Regions from separate parts of the Streptomyces sp. NPDC054932 genome, predicted to be linked through region 1. Evidence: riboswitches for the same ligand, from Rfam matches in the RefSeq annotation. Region 1 holds a riboswitch; the other holds the start of a gene.
The links. Region 1 has a riboswitch for S-adenosylmethionine ahead of ACWGE1_RS34780 (aminotransferase class V-fold PLP-dependent enzyme). Riboswitches for the same ligand answer to the same signal wherever they lie in the genome.
Positions count from the first base shown of each region.

Region 2: linked by a shared signal. The riboswitch ahead of thrC (threonine synthase) and the one ahead of ACWGE1_RS34780 (aminotransferase class V-fold PLP-dependent enzyme) in region 1 are both predicted to bind S-adenosylmethionine.

Region 1 is NZ_JBSGXU010000203.1:5,977-14,311, reverse strand. It holds gene ACWGE1_RS34780 (aminotransferase class V-fold PLP-dependent enzyme) at 167-1,543, opposite strand; SAM riboswitch class IV at 1,768-1,884, opposite strand; gene trpD (anthranilate phosphoribosyltransferase) at 1,977-3,041, opposite strand; gene qcrB (cytochrome bc1 complex cytochrome b subunit) at 3,221-4,849, opposite strand; gene qcrA (cytochrome bc1 complex Rieske iron-sulfur subunit) at 4,846-5,904, opposite strand; gene qcrC (cytochrome bc1 complex diheme cytochrome c subunit) at 5,901-6,710, opposite strand; gene ctaE (aa3-type cytochrome oxidase subunit III) at 6,787-7,407, opposite strand; gene ACWGE1_RS34750 (hypothetical protein) at 7,634-8,035, shown strand; gene ACWGE1_RS34745 (Ig-like domain-containing protein) at 8,153-8,335, opposite strand, start outside.
Region 2 is NZ_JBSGXU010000035.1:18,914-25,657, forward strand. It holds gene ACWGE1_RS12830 (extracellular solute-binding protein) at 1-1,021, shown strand, start outside; gene ACWGE1_RS12835 (DUF3263 domain-containing protein) at 1,069-1,305, shown strand; gene otsB (trehalose-phosphatase) at 1,339-2,187, shown strand; gene ACWGE1_RS12845 (alpha,alpha-trehalose-phosphate synthase (UDP-forming)) at 2,262-3,692, opposite strand; gene ACWGE1_RS12850 (glucosyl-3-phosphoglycerate synthase) at 3,739-4,689, opposite strand; SAM riboswitch class I at 4,874-5,031, shown strand; gene thrC (threonine synthase) at 5,049-6,323, shown strand; gene ACWGE1_RS12860 (MoaD/ThiS family protein) at 6,360-6,638, shown strand.

The DNA of each region.
Region 1 (8,335 bases):
AACCCAGGCCGAACGGCACAACCACGGCCGCAGGCGCGAGCCGAGGAGACCCTCGTGCGGGGCACCGACCCACCCCCGCACCGCCGGCGATTGAGGCGCCCACCCGGGCAGGGGCAGGCCCGCGCAGCAGAGGCACCGCCGAGCACCCCGCAGGGGACACGGCAGGTCACACCGCCGGGACGCAGCGGCCTTCCTCCGTGCGGTACTGCCACTTCGCGCCGTCCGCGACGAGCTCCTTCACCGCGCGGACGAAGCGCTCCACGTGCTCGTCAGGGGTGCCGGCGCCGAAGCTGACGCGGATCGCGTTCAGGGAGCGCTCGCCCGGGGCGGCCTCCGGGGCACCGCATTCGCCCTGGGCCTGCGGCTCGCTGCCCAGCAGGGTGCGGACCAGCGGGTGGGCGCAGAACAGGCCGTCGCGGACGCCGATCCCGTACTCGGCGGAGAGGGCGGCGGCGAAGTGGGAGCTGTTCCAGCCGTCCACCACGAAGGAGATGACGCCGACCCGCGGGGCGTCGTCCCCGAAGAGGGAGAGGATCCGGACGGCCGGGACGTCGGCGAGGCCCTCGCGGACCCGGGCCACCAGCTGCTGCTCGCGCGCCACCAGGTTGTCGAAGCCGGCTTCGGTCAGGGCCTTGCAGGCCGAGGCGATGGAGTAGACGCCGATGACGTTCGGGGAGCCGGCCTCGTGGCGGGCGGCCGTGGTCTGCCACTCGACGTCCACGCCGCCGTCCTCGCGCCGGGCCACCTTGCGGGAGGCGCCGCCGCCCGCGAGGTACGGGGCGGCCTCCTGGAGCCAGTCGGCGCGGCCGGCGAGCACGCCCGAGCCGAAGGGCGCGTAGAGCTTGTGCCCGGAGAAGGCGACCCAGTCGACGTCCAGCTCCTGCACGGAGACGGGGTGGTGCGGGGCCAGTTGGGCGGCGTCCAGCACGATGCGCGTGCCGTGGGCGTGCGCGGCGGCGGCGAGTTCCCTGACCGGCCACAGCTCACCGGTGACGTTGGACGCGCCGGTGACGCAGACGAGCGCCGGGCCGTAGGGGTCGCGGTCGGCCAGCGCCCGCTCCAGGGTGGCGACGGCCTCGGCCGGGGTGCGCGGCGCGTTGAGGTAGGTGACCTCGGCGTTCGTCCACGGCAGCAGGGAGGCGTGGTGCTCGGTCTCGAAGACGAACACCTGGCAGCCGGCGGGGAGTACGGCGGCGAGGAGGTTCAGCGAGTCGGTCGTGGACCGGGTGAAGACCACCTGGTCGGAGGGGCGGCAGTCGAGGAACTCGGCGACCGTGACCCGGCTCTGCTCGAAGAGGTCGGTGGAGAGCTGCGAGAGGTACCCGGCGCCGCGGTGCACGCTGCCGTAGTACGGGGCGTACGCGGCGACGTCGTCCCAGACCCGCTGCAGGGCGGGGGCGCTGGCCGCGTAGTCGAGGGCCGCGTAGGTGACCTCGCCGCCGGTGACGAGGGGGACGGTGACGTCCCGGCCGAGGACCGCGAGCGGCTCGGCACAGGCGGGGTCGACGGCGGTGGCGGCAGCGGTGTTCAGGGATGCGGACATGGCGGTATCTCCCGGCAGGCAGGGCGGAATGGCTTCGGTGTGGCCCGTACGCGGGTACGGCTCTGCGGCCGTCCGGGGTACGGGAGATCCCTCGGACCGGACTGAACGGGGGTACACGGAAGTGACCCTGGTCCGAGGGGTGAAGTAGGGGCGGAGTCGCCCTATCGCATTCGCTTGCTCACGGAAAAATCTCCTCGAGAAGACCAGGACCCCTGGTGTCGAGGGATCCGCGCTTGCCGTAGGCCTTGCTGCCTACGACCTGGTCATCACCCGGGGCACCCCGCCACGGAAGGAGGGTTGCCGGACAGCAAGCCGGGGCCTAAACGCTGTCACTCGTGACCTGGTACGCATCCTGCCACAAGATCCTCCGAGCGCAAGACCCCGGTCCGCATGGTGGACCGGGGTCATGCTGCTTTCGGCCGTTCTCGTGCGGCTACGCGTTGCTGGCCGTCACCCAGCGCTCCAGGGCGGCCCGCGCCGCACCGGAGTCGATCGATTCCGCCGCACGGGCGATGGCGGCGGTGATCTGCTCCTCCAGGGTGCCCTGACCGGGGTCCAGGGCGACCAGGGCCGCCGCCGAGTTCAGCAGGACGGCCTCGCGGACCGGACCGGTCTCGCCGGCGAACAGGCGGCGGGCCACGTCCGCGTTGTACGAGGGGTCCCCGCCGGCCAGGGCGGAGACGTCGACCAGGGGGATGCCCACGTCACGGGGGTCGAAGGAGCGCTCGGAGACCTTGCCGTCGCGGACCCACCAGATGCGCGAGGTCGACGTCGTGGTCAGTTCGTCCAGGCCGTCGTCGCCGCGGAAGACCAGCGCGGAGGAGCCCCGCTCGGCGAGCACGCCCGCGATGATCGGGGCCATCCGGGGATCGGCCACGCCGGTCGCCTGGGCGCGCACCCGGGCCGGGTTGGTGAGCGGGCCCAGTGCGTTGAAGAAGGTCCGGATGCCCAGTTCCTTGCGGGCCGCGGCCACATGGCGCAGTGCCGGGTGGAACTTCACGGCGAAGCAGAAGGTGATGCCGGCTTCCTCGGCGACCTCCACGACCCGCTCCCGGCTCAGCTGGAGGTTGACCCCGAGCTTCTCCAGGACGTCCGAGGAGCCGCTCGCGGAGGACGCGGCCCGGTTTCCGTGCTTGACGACCTTGGCGCCGGTACCGGCGACCACGATCGCCGACATCGTCGAGATGTTCACCGTTTTGGCCCCGTCGCCGCCGGTGCCGACGATGTCCACCGTCCGGCCCGGCACCTCGATCAGGTTGGCGTGCTCGTACATCGCCCGTACGAGGCCGTTGATCTCCTCGACCGTCTCCCCCTTGGCCCGGAGCGCGACGGTGAAGCCGGCGATCTGGGCGTCGGTGGCCTCGCCGCGCATGATCCGGTCCATCGCCCAGGCGGTGTCCTCGGCGCGCAGGTCCTGACCGGTCAGCAGCGCGTCGAGAACGCCCGGCCAGCCACGGGCCGCCACGCTGTCGCCGCCTGCCGGGGTCGCAACGTTCATGGTCCGCTCCTGCTGTTGGTGGGCCGCCCCCATGTTCCGCCGCCCACGTCGAAATGGTCTGGGTCCAGCCTATCCAGCCCCGGTTACGGCAAAGAGCCCCGTCCAGACACTGGACGGGGCTCTCGCCGTGGCGACACCAGGACTGACCGAAATCAGCCCCTCATGCGTTCATGCGGGGATCAGTGGTGGCCGTGGCCGGACTGGATCTCCTTGTATTCCTCCACCGTGGGCTTCGGAATCTGGTTGTTCTCGCCGTAGAAGCCCTGGCTGAGCTTCGCGCGCAGCTTCTCGGTGGCCTTCACCTTGCGCTCGACACCGTTCTCGTCGACCGTCGGGCCGATCTCGATCGGCTTGTACTGCTCGTGCGCGGTGAGGGTGTGCAGACGGCCCTGCGGGAGCGGCTCGTGGACCTCGACGAACTCACCGTGCGGCAGACGCTTGATGATGCCGGTCTCGCGACCGTGCAGCACCTTGTCGTGGTCCCGGCGCTGGAGGCCGAGGCAGATCCGCTTGGTGACGATGAAGGCGAGGACCGGGACGACGAAGAAGCCGATCCGGACGAACCAGGTGATCGAGTTGATCGAGAGGTGGAAGTACTGCGCGAACATGTCGTTTCCACCGCCGATCAGGAGCACGATGTACTCCGCGATCCAGGCGACACCGAAGGCCGTACGGGTCGGGACGTTGCGCGGGCGGTCCAGGATGTGGTGCTCGCGCTTGTCCCCGGTGACCCAGGACTCGATGAACGGCCAGACGGCGATCGCGCCGAGCACCAGCGGGAAGAGCAGCAGCGGGATGAACACGCCCAGGACGAGCGTGTGGCCCCACAGGTTGATCTCCCAGCCGGGCATGGCTCGGATCAGGCCTTCCGGCATACCCATGTACCAGTCGGGCTGCGCACCGGTGGACACGTGGTCCGGGCGGTACGGGCCCAGGGCCCAGATCGGGTTGATCGAGGCGATCGCCGCGACGGCCGAGATGACACCGAAGACCAGGAAGAAGAAGCCTCCGGCCTTGGCCATGTAGACCGGCAGCAGCGGCATGCCGACGACGTTGTTGTTCGTCTTGCCGGGACCCGCGTACTGGGTGTGCTTGTGGTAGAAGACCAGGATCAGGTGGGCCACGAGCAGGCCCATCATGATGCCGGGCAGCAGCAGGATGTGCACCGAGTAGAACCGCGCGACGAAGTCGCCGCCCGGGAACTCCCCGCCGAACAGGAACATCGACAGGTACGTGCCGACGACCGGGACGGACAGGATGGCGCCCTGCATGAAGCGGACACCGGTACCCGAGAGCAGGTCGTCCGGCAGCGAGTAACCGGTGAAGCCGGTGAACATGCCGAGGACCAGCAGCAGGAAGCCGAAGATCCAGTTGACCTCACGGGGCTTGCGGAACGCGCCGGTGAAGAAGACGCGCATCATGTGCACGATCATCGCCGCGACGAAGATCAGCGCCGCCCAGTGGTGGATCTGACGGATCAGCAGGCCACCGCGGACGTCGAAGCTGATGTCCAGGGTCGAGGCGAAGGCCTCGGACATCAGGACGCCCTGCATCGGCACGTACGAGCCGTGGTACACGACCTCGTTCATGCTCGGGTGGAAGAACAGCGTCAGGTACACACCCGTGAGGATGATGATGATGAAGCTGTAGAGGCAGATCTCACCCAGCATGAAGGACCAGTGGTCCGGGAAGATCTTGCGCATGTTGGCCTTGGCGAGGCTGTAGATGCCCAGGCGGCCGTCCGCCCAGTCCGCCACACGCTCGCCGGCGGGCGCTTTGCGCGCCTTGGTGTCAGAGGCAGTGCTCATCCGCGCTCCCAGAATGCAGGACCGACGGGCTCTTCGAAGTCGCCGAGCGCTTCGAGGAAGCCTTCGTCATTCACGCCGATCCGCAGCTGCGGAAGCGCGTGACCGGCCGGGCCGAAGATGACACGGGCGCCGTCGGAGAGGTCGAAGGTGGACTGGTGGCACGGGCAGAGCACGTGGTGCGTCTGCTGCTCGTACAGGCTGATCGGGCAGCCGACGTGGGTGCAGATCTTGGAGTAGGCCACGATCCCGTCGTGGGACCACTCCAGTTCCTTCTTGTCCTTGATGTCGTCCGGCTGGATACGGACGATCATCAGGGCGGCCTTGGCGATCTGGACCTGGAAGTCGTGCTGCTCCTCCTCCAGGCCTTCCGGCATGGCGAAGGTGAGCGAACCGACGAGGACGTCCTCGGGACGCAGCGGCTCCATCGTGTTCTGGTTGATGAGCAGCTTGCCCTTGGCCCACAGGGTCTTGCGCAGCTTCTCCTCGGGCAGCGGGCCCAGGTCGCGCAGCAGCATGACGCCGGCGAGCGGCACCATGGCCATCGCACCGAGCAGGGTGTTGCGGATCAGCGGACGCCGGGCGATGCCCGACTCGTTCGCACCGTCCGCGAAGTCCTGCAGGACCTTGGCCTTGACCTCCGCCGGAGCGGCGATCTCGTGGCGCTCGTCGGCGACCTCGACGTCGGACATCAGGGTGCGGGCCCAGTGGACCGCGCCCGCGCCGATGCAGAAGAGGGCCACACCCAGGGTCATGCCCAGGGAGAAGTTGAGCGCGCTGACCTTCCCGATGGGGAAGATGTAGACGATCTTGTCGACCGGGAAGATCACGTAGGACGCGATGAAGCCGATCGTGGCCAGCATCGACAGGATGAAGAGCATCGCGACGGTGCGCTCGGAGCGCTTCGCCGCCCGCTCGTCGATGTCCTGGATGCGCGGCTTGTGGACCGGCAGGCCCGGGTCCGCGAACGGGTCGTCCGCAACCGCTACGCCACCGTGGTGGTCGTCGCCCTGCTCGCTCGGCAGGTGCTTCTCTTCGGGAATCTCTTGGCTACTCATGACTTCTTGGCCTTAGCGGTGTGGGCCGCGACCCAGACGGCGACAGCGATCAACGCACCCAGGGCGAAGATCCAGCCGAACAGACCCTCGGAGACGGGGCCGAGGCCACCGAGCTTCAGGCCACCGGGGCTGGTCGACTTCTCGCCGTTCACAGTCTCCAGGTACGCGATGATGTCCTTCTTCTGCTTCTCCGGCATGGTGCTGTCGGGGAAGGAGGGCATGTTCTGCGGGCCGGTCTGCATGGCCTCGTAGATGTGCTTCGGCGAGACGTCCTCAAGGTTGGGGGCGTACTTGCCGTTCGTCAGTGCGCCGCCCTCGCCGGTGAAGTTGTGGCACTGCGCGCAGTTGTTGCGGAACAGCTCACCACCGTTGGCGACGTCGGCACCTGCGGTGTCGTACTGCTTCTCCGTCGGCGTGATCGGACCGGCACCGAGGGACGCGATGTACGCGGCCAGCTGGTCGATCTGCGCCTGGGAGTAGATGACGGGCTTCTTCGGCACCTGGGCGCCGGGCTGCTGGGCGGGCATGCGCCCCGTGCTCACCTGGAAGTCGACGGCTGCGGAGCCGACGCCGACCAGGCTGGGACCGTCAGAGGAACCCTGACCATCGGTTCCGTGGCAGCTTGCGCAACCCACGGCGTAGAGCTTCTTGCCCTCCTCGATGGCGAGGGACTGGGCGGTTTCATCGGCCTGCGCCTTGCCCGCGGGGGCGAAGGCGGCGTACAGCCCCCCAGTGGCCGCCAGCGCGAGGAGTAGAACGACGACCGCCGCCAGCGGATGGCGTCGTCGTGCGGAGAGCTTTTTCACGGATTACCCCGGTGTCAGGATCTTCTGCGTCGGTGTGTCTGGATGGAGTGCCGGGTCTGGCCCGGTGACGTGATCGCTACTTGATCAGGTAGATCGTGGCGAAGAGGCCGATCCAGACGACATCGACGAAGTGCCAGTAGTAGGACACGACGATGGCCGACGTGGCCTGTTCGTGGGTGAACCTCTTGGCCGCGTACGTCCGGCCGAGGACCAGCAGGAAGGCGATGAGACCGCCCGTCACGTGCAGACCGTGGAACCCGGTGGTCAGGTAGAAGACCGAGCCGTACGGACCGGACGAGAGGCTCATGCCCTCGTGCTTGACCAGCTCGGTGTACTCGAACACCTGGCCGCCAATGAAGATCGCACCCATGACGAACGTGATGATGAACCACGTCCGGAGCTTCTTCACGTCACCGCGCTCGGCGGCGAATACGCCGAGCTGGCAGGTGAGCGAGGAAAGCACCAGGATCGTCGTGTTCGTCGCCGAGAAGGGCAGATTCAAGGCCGAAGCCTGCTCTGTCCAGTACTCGGGTCCTGTCACGGATCGCAGGGTGAAGTACATCGCGAAGAGGGCCGCGAAGAACATCAGCTCGGAACTCAACCAGATGATGGTTCCGACGCTGACGAGGTTCGGCCGGTTGACCGTCGGGTGCGCGTGCCCGGTATCTACTGTCGTTGCTGTCGCCACGACCGACATTATGTCGGTCGCTTATCCCGCCCTCACCCCGGGGGGTGCCGTTCGGAGTGTCAGGGGCGTGTGCAAGGCCCGAACGGCCCATCAGATGGCCTCCGGGGGATGCCCCGTGCTTCCTGTGCGAACCGATGTTGACGGTGCACCGGGAGGAGTAGCATCCCTTCCCCTGGCTGCGCCGGGGAGACCCCATGAACATCAACGTGATTCACCGGACACGTGGAGGAACGAAATGCGGGCGACTGCGCGGGTTCTGGTCTACAGCGACGACGCGGGCACCCGGGAGCAGGTGCGGCTGGCGGCGGGGCGCAGGCCCGCCGCGGATCTGCCGCCGGTGGAGTTCCTGGAGTGCGCGACGCTGCCGGCGGTCCTGACGGCGCTGGACGCGGGCGGCATCGACGCGTGCGTGCTGGACGGCGAGGCGGTTCCGGCCGGGGGCATGGGTGTTTGCCGGCAGATCAAGGACGAGATCTTCCGGTGTCCGCCGGTGCTGCTGCTGATGGGGCGCCCCCAGGACGCCTGGCTGGCCACGTGGAGCCGTGCGGACGCCGCCGTGACCCTTCCGGTGGACCCGGTGGAGTTCGCGGACGCCCTGGCGGGCCTTCTGAGGACCCGCCTGTCCCTGGACGCCTGATACGTCCCGTGGGGCCGTATGCGCCCGGCATACGGCCGCACGGGTGAATGAGCCGGTGTTTCTTCCCCCGGACGGTGTCCGGGGGAAGTCGGGGCGGTGTGCGGGCCCCGGGCCCCACTAGACGGTGGGGCGCAGACGGGCCTGGTCGACGGCGCTGCGGCCTTCCTGGGTGCCCTTGAGGAGGGCGCTGCCCTGGCGCCAGTCCTTCCAGTCCATATTCCAGTCGCCGAAGCCGTTGCCGAAGATGTCCATGTCGTCGCCGATGCTGTTGATCACCTGGACGATGTCGCCCTCGGTGAT
Region 2 (6,744 bases), on a different contig from region 1:
GGCCGGCAAGGCGCCCGACATCGCGCAGATCGGCGCCTACGCCGACTACGCGGCCGCCGACAAGCTCTACTCGACGGCGGAGCTGCTCTCGGTGAAGACCGAGGCCGACTTCCTGGGGCCGCTCGCGGACGCGGGCAAGGTCAAGCAGGTCCAGTACGGGATGCCCTTCGTGTCCAGCACCCGGCTGCTCTTCTACAACGAGAAGCTGCTGGCCGACTCCGGCGTGATCGGCAAGGACGCCAAGGGCTGGCAGCCGAAGAGCTGGGCGGACCTGGAGGCGGCCGCGAAGAAGCTCAAGGCGGCGGGCGTGCCCACCCCCTTCGCGCTGCCGCTGGGCCGCGAGGAGGCGCAGGCCGAGACGATGATGTGGATGCTCGCGGGCGGCGGTGGCTACACCGACAACGAGGAGCAGTACTCCATCGACTCCGCCGACAACGTCAAGGCGCTGGAGTTCCTGCGGGACAAGATGGTCGGCCAGCAGCTGACCGGACCCGTGGAGCCCGGCAAGCTGGACCGGCAGGCCGCCTTCGACGCCTTCACCAAGGGCGAGGTCGGCATGCTCAACGGGCACCCGTCGCTGATGAAGCAGGCCGAGGCCAAGGGCGTGAAGTTCGGCATGGTGCCGCTGCCGACGGCCACCGGGGCCGAGGAGCCGGCGATGGGCGTCGCGGACTGGGTCATGGCCTTCAAGAACGGTCACCGCGCGCAGTCCGGCAAGTTCCTGGACTTCCTGTACCAGCCGAAGAACGTGACGGCCTTCACCGAGAAGTACGACCTGCTGCCCGCCACCACCAGCGGCTACCAGGCGAAGCAGGCCGCCACGAGCGGTCCGGCGGCCCGGCTGAAGCCCTTCCTGACGGCGCTGCCCAGCTCGCGGCTGTACCCCGTCGGCAAGAAGTCCTGGGCGGGCGTCAGCGAGGACATCAAGCAGAACATCGGCAAGACCGTCCAGCCGGGCGGGCAGCCGGCGAAGGTCCTGGAGGAGATCGCCACCACCGCCCGCACCGCCGACCCGCGCTGACCGGCGCCGACGGGCCGGGTGTCAGACGGCGGCGTTAATCTGGCGGTATGACGGACGAGGGGCAGCTGACGGCCACGGAGGCCGCGGTGCTCGCGTACGAGGGACGCACCTGGCCCGGGCCCGGAGCCAAGGAACGGGCCATCAGGGAAGGGCTGGGGATGACCCCCGTCCGCTACTACCAGCTGGTCAACGCGCTGATGGACGACCCGCGGGCGCTGGCTCACGCCCCGGGCACGGTCAACCGGCTGCGCAGGATCCGCGAGGCACAGCGGGCCAGGCGATAGCCGTCGCACGGTTGGGCCGTTAGGGTCGTGCGTATGGGGAGTCATCCGCACGACCTGCCGATGCCAATCACCGCAGCCGGACGCGAGGGACTCGAAGCCCTGCTCCGCGCACCGCGCCGGTCCGTGGTCGCCCTGGACTTCGACGGCACCCTCGCCGACATCGTCCCCGACCCGGACCAGGCCCGAGCCCACCCCGCAGCCGTCCCGGCCCTCTCCGCGCTCGCCCCCGAGGTCGACTCGGTGGCGGTGATCACCGGACGGCCGGCGAGCGTCGCCGTCCGCTACGGGGGCTTCGCCGGGGTCCCCGGACTGGAACACCTCGTCGTCCTCGGCCACTACGGGGCCGAGCGCTGGGACGCCGTGTCCGGACTGGTCCACGCCCCCGCCGAGCACCCCGGGGTCGCGGCGGTCCGGGCGGAACTGCCGGGCTTCCTGGACTCCATCGGAGCCTGGCGCGGAACCTGGATCGAGGAGAAGGGCCGCGCGCTCGCCGTCCACACCCGCCGCGCGGAGGACCCGGCGGCGGCCTTCGCGGCCCTGCGGGAACCGCTGGCCGAACTGGCGGCGCGGCACGGTCTGATGGTCGAGCCGGGTCGGGCGGTGCTGGAGCTGAGGCCGCCGGGCATGGACAAGGGCGTCGCCCTGACCGAGTTCCTGGCGGAGCGGGAAGCGGAAGCGGTGCTGTACGCGGGCGACGACCTGGGGGACCTCGCGGCCTACGCCGCGGTGGAGAAGGGCCGCACGGACGGGCTGCCGGGGCTGCTGGTGTGCAGTGGCTCGGCCGAGGTCCCCGAGCTCGCCGCGCGGGCCGACCTCGTCCTCCCCGGACCGGGCACGGTGGCCGCCTTCCTGGCCACCCTGGCCACTGCCCTGCGGGGCTGACGTACCCAGCCCCTCCGGCGTCCGCGGCGCCGTCGCCGGGGGCCGGCGCCCCGGCAGCGGTGGCGCGGGCCGGCTCAGGTCAGGGCGGAGAGCTGGGCCGTGAACCAGGCCGCCGGGGGGAGGGACGTCGCGGCAGCGGCCAGCCGCTTCGTGCGTTCCACGCGTTCACCCACCGGCATGGACAGCGCCGTGTGCAGCGCCTGCGCCGTCTGCGACACGTCGTACGGGTTCACCGTCACCGCGTCCTGGCGGAGCTCCTCGTACGCCCCCGCCCCCGTGGACAGCACCAGCACGCACCCCGCCTCCGACACCACCGGGATCTCCTTCGCCACCAGGTTCATCCCGTCCCGCACCGGGTTCACCAGCGCGACGTCGGCCAGCCGGTACGCCGCCAGCGAGCGCGCGAAGTCGTCCTTCACCGACACCAGCACCGGCTGCCAGTCCTCCGTACCGAACTCCGCGTTGATCTCCGCCGCCAGCGCCGTCACCGCGTCCGTGTAGTCCCGGTACACCCGCAGGTCCTGCCGCGAGGGGTACGCCGATGCCAGGTGGACCACCCGGCCCCGCCACTGCGGGCGCGTGGTCAGCAGTTCCCGGTAGGCCAGCAGGCCGCGCAGGATGTTCTTCGACAGCTCCGTGCGGTCCACGCGGACGATCGTCCGCAGGCCGTCGACCTCCGCCCGCAGCTCCGCCAGCCTGTCGTTCACCTCCGGCCGGTGCGCCAGCGCCCGCAGTTCGTCCCCGTCCACGCCCAGCGGGTACGCCCGCACTCGGGTGGTGCGGTCCGGCCACACCGAGTACCGGCGGTGTTCCACCACCGAGCCGCTGCGCACGGAGGACCGGCCGTACGCGTCGTCCAGCTGCGCGGATCCCAGGAACTCCGCCGCCCACGCCTCGGTGTGGAAGCCGAGCACGTCCGCGCCGAGCATGCCCCACAGCAGGGTCTCGCGGACGACGTCGGGCAGCATGGCGAGGTAGCCGGGCGAGGCCCACGGGGTGTGCGTGAAGTGGGCGATCCGCAGGTCCGGTCGGAGCACCCGCAGCAGTCCGGGGACCAGCGCCAGGTGGTAGTCCTGGACCAGGACGGACGCGCCCTGCGCCGCCTCCTCGGCCAGGGCGTCGGCGAAGGCCTGGTTGTAGCGCTCGTACGAGTCCCACCGTCGGCGGAACTCCGCGTCGAAGACCGGTTCGCGCGGGATGTCGTACAGGTGGTGGTGTGTGAACCACAGCACGGAGTTGGCGATTCCGTTGTAGGCGTCGTCGTACATCGTGGGATCGATGTCCAGCATCCGGACGCCCGGTTCGGCCGTGCCCCGGCGGACCGCCTCCCGGTCCGCGTCCGAGAGCGCCGCACAGATCCACAGTGCCTCCGGCTGCTCCGCGAGGGCCGCGGAGAGTCCGGAGACGAGACCGCCCCCGCCGCGCCGGGCGCTGAGCGTCCCGTCCTCGGCGAGGGCGTAGGAGAGGGGGCCGCGGTTCGCTGCGACGAGCACCTGGGAAGCCATGCGGCCAACCTAGCCCGGGCCGTGCCCGCTCAAACCGTACGTTTCCTCACGCCACGCGACGCAGTGCGTACTCCTCGATGCCGGCCATCGGCGGCCGCTCCTCGGTGTCCACGGGGTACGTCCGCGGTACGAAGCCCTCCGGTCCGCGCTCGAACTGCGTCAGCTCGGGCCGTACGAGGTGCCCGCGCGAGAGCCGCACCTGCGCGGTGCGGTAGATCGCCGCGGCCATCCGGCCCAGCGCCTGCCCGTCCTGATGGCGGTGGAGCCGTACGCCGACGTCCACCTGGGCCAGCGCGTCCAGCCCGACCGTGTGCAGCGCGTCGACCAGCAGGCCCAGCTCGACGCCGTACCCGACGGGGAACGGCAGCCGCTCCAGCAGGGAGCGGCGTACGGCGTACTCGCCCCCCAGCGGCTGCACGAAGCCGGCCAGCTGCGGCCAGTGGAGGTTGAGGAGCGGGCGGGCGACCAGCTCGGTGACCCGGCCGCCCTGTCCGGGAGTGGACCCGAGCGGCCGGTCGTACATCGCCTTGACGAAGTGCACGTCCGGTTCGGTCAGCAGCGGTCCCACGATCCCGGAGACGAAGGCGGCGGAGAAGTCCCGCAGGTCGGCGTCGACGAAGCAGACGATGTCCCCGCCGGTGACCAGCAGGGAGCGCCACAGCACCTCGCCCTTGCCGGGCAGCGCCGGGATCCGGGGCAGCACGTCGTCGCGGTGCACCACGCGGGCCCCGGCCTTCGCCGCGACCTCCGCGGTGCGGTCGGTGGAGCCCGAGTCGATGACGACCAGTTCGTCCACCAGAGGGACGGGCAGTCCCTCGATCAGCTCACGCCGGATCACCTCGGCGATCGCGCCGACGGTCGCCTCCTCGTTCAGGGCGGGCAGCACGACGCTGACCGTGGTCCCGGCCGCCCGTTTCCGGTCGAGCAGCTGGTCGAGCGGTCGGTCGGCGGCGGACCAGGAGCGGTCGGCCAGCCATCGCTCCACCTCTTCCAGCACCCTCAGTACTCCCTGCTCGTCGGCGATATCCGCCGTTATGTGATCCATCTCGCGGTTCGGACGCCTGTCTCAACCGCGCGTGCCTTCGGTTACAGTCTTGAACAACGCGAAGGACCACCGCATGCCGGGGGTCCTCGTGACAAACGCCCGGGCGCGCCACAGAGCGTGTCGCCCGGTGCCATACCGCTCATCCAGAGGGGCAGAGGGACACGGCCCGTTGAAGCCCCGGCAACCCTCCAGTCGGTTCTCGCGATCGCGCATCAGCGCTCGTCAGCGAGGTCCCCGGCTAGGGAAGGTGCCAATTCCGTCTCATGGCGAAGTGCGCCATGGGGAAGATGAGGAGAAAGGGCCTCGCCATCATGGCTGCACAGACTGTCGCCACCTCTGTTGATCTCGGACCTGCCACCGGCCTTTCCTGTCGTGAGTGCGGTACCCGCTTCGAGCTCGGCCCCATCTTCGCGTGCGCCGAGTGCTTCGGACCGCTGGAAGTCGCCTACGACCTCCCGACCGGCGACCCCGAAGCCCTGCGCGCGGCGATCGAGGCCGGCCCCAACAACATCTGGCGCTACGCGCCGCTGCTGCCCGTCCCCGCGGACGTGGCCGCCAAGCCCAGCCTGAACCCCGGCTTCACCAAGCTCGTGGACGCGGCCAACCTGGCCAAGGAGCTGGGCATCACCGGCAAGCTCTACGTCAAGGACGACTCCGGCAACCCGACGCACTCCTTCAAGGACCGTGTCGTGGCCATCGCCGTCGAGGCCGCCCGCGCCTTCGGCTTCACCACCCTGTCCTGCTCCTCGACCGGCAACCTGGCCGGCGCCGTCGGCGCCGCGGCCGCCCGCGCCGGCTTCCGCTCCTGCGTGTTCATCCCGCACGACCTGGAGCAGGGCAAGGTCGTCATGGCCGGTGTGTACGGCGGCGACCTGGTCGGCATCGAGGGCAACTACGACGACGTCAACCGTTTCTGCTCCGAGCTCATCGGCGACCCGCTGGGCGAGGGCTGGGGCTTCGTCAACGTCAACCTCCGCCCGTACTACGGCGAGGGCTCCAAGACCCTGGCGTACGAGATCTGCGAGCAGCTCGGCTGGCAGCTGCCCGACCAGATCGTCATCCCGATCGCGTCCGGCTCGCAGCTGACGAAGATCGACAAGGGTCTGCAGGAGCTCATCAAGCTCGGCCTCGTCGAGGACAAGCCGTACAAGATCTTCGGTGCCCAGGCCGAGGGCTGCTCCCCGGTGTCGACCGCCTTCAAGGCCGGTCACGACGTGGTCCGCCCGCAGAAGCCGAACACCATCGCCAAGTCCCTCGCGATCGGCAACCCGGCGGACGGCCCGTACGTCCTGGACATCGCCCGCCGCACCGGTGGTTTCGTCGAGGACGTGACCGACGAGCAGGTCGTCGAGGCCATCAAGATCCTCGCGCAGACCGAGGGCATCTTCGCCGAGACCGCGGGCGGTGTGACCGTCGGCGTCACGAAGAAGCTCATCGACAACGGGCAGCTCGACCCGACGCTGACCACCGTCGTCCTCAACACCGGTGACGGCCTCAAGACCCTGGAGGCGGTGGCCGCGGACAGCGGGCAGACCGCCACCATCCGCCCGAGCCTGGACGCGTTCCGCGCCGCCGGCCTGGCCTGACCACCCTCCACGTACTCCCGGAAAGGCAGTAGCGCCATGAGCGTCAACGTCCGCATCCCCACCATCCTGCGCACCTACACCGGCGGCGCCGCCGAGGTCCCGGCCGAGGGCGCGACCCTCTCCGAGGTCATCGAGTCCCTGGAGAAGAACCACCCGGGCATCGCCGCGCGCGTCCTGGACGACCAGGGCAAGCTGCGCCGCTTCGTGAACGTCTACGTGAACGACGACGACGTGCGTTTCGAGGGCGGGCTGCAGGCGGTGACGCCGGACGGCGCCGGCGTCTCGATCATCCCGGCCGTGGCCGGCGGCTGCTGATTCCCCGGATCGCCTCCCGGGTCACCTCCAGGTGACACGCGCAAACCGAAATTGCCCCCTCCGCTAAAAGCGGAGGGGGCAATTCTGCTTGATTGGGCACGGTAGG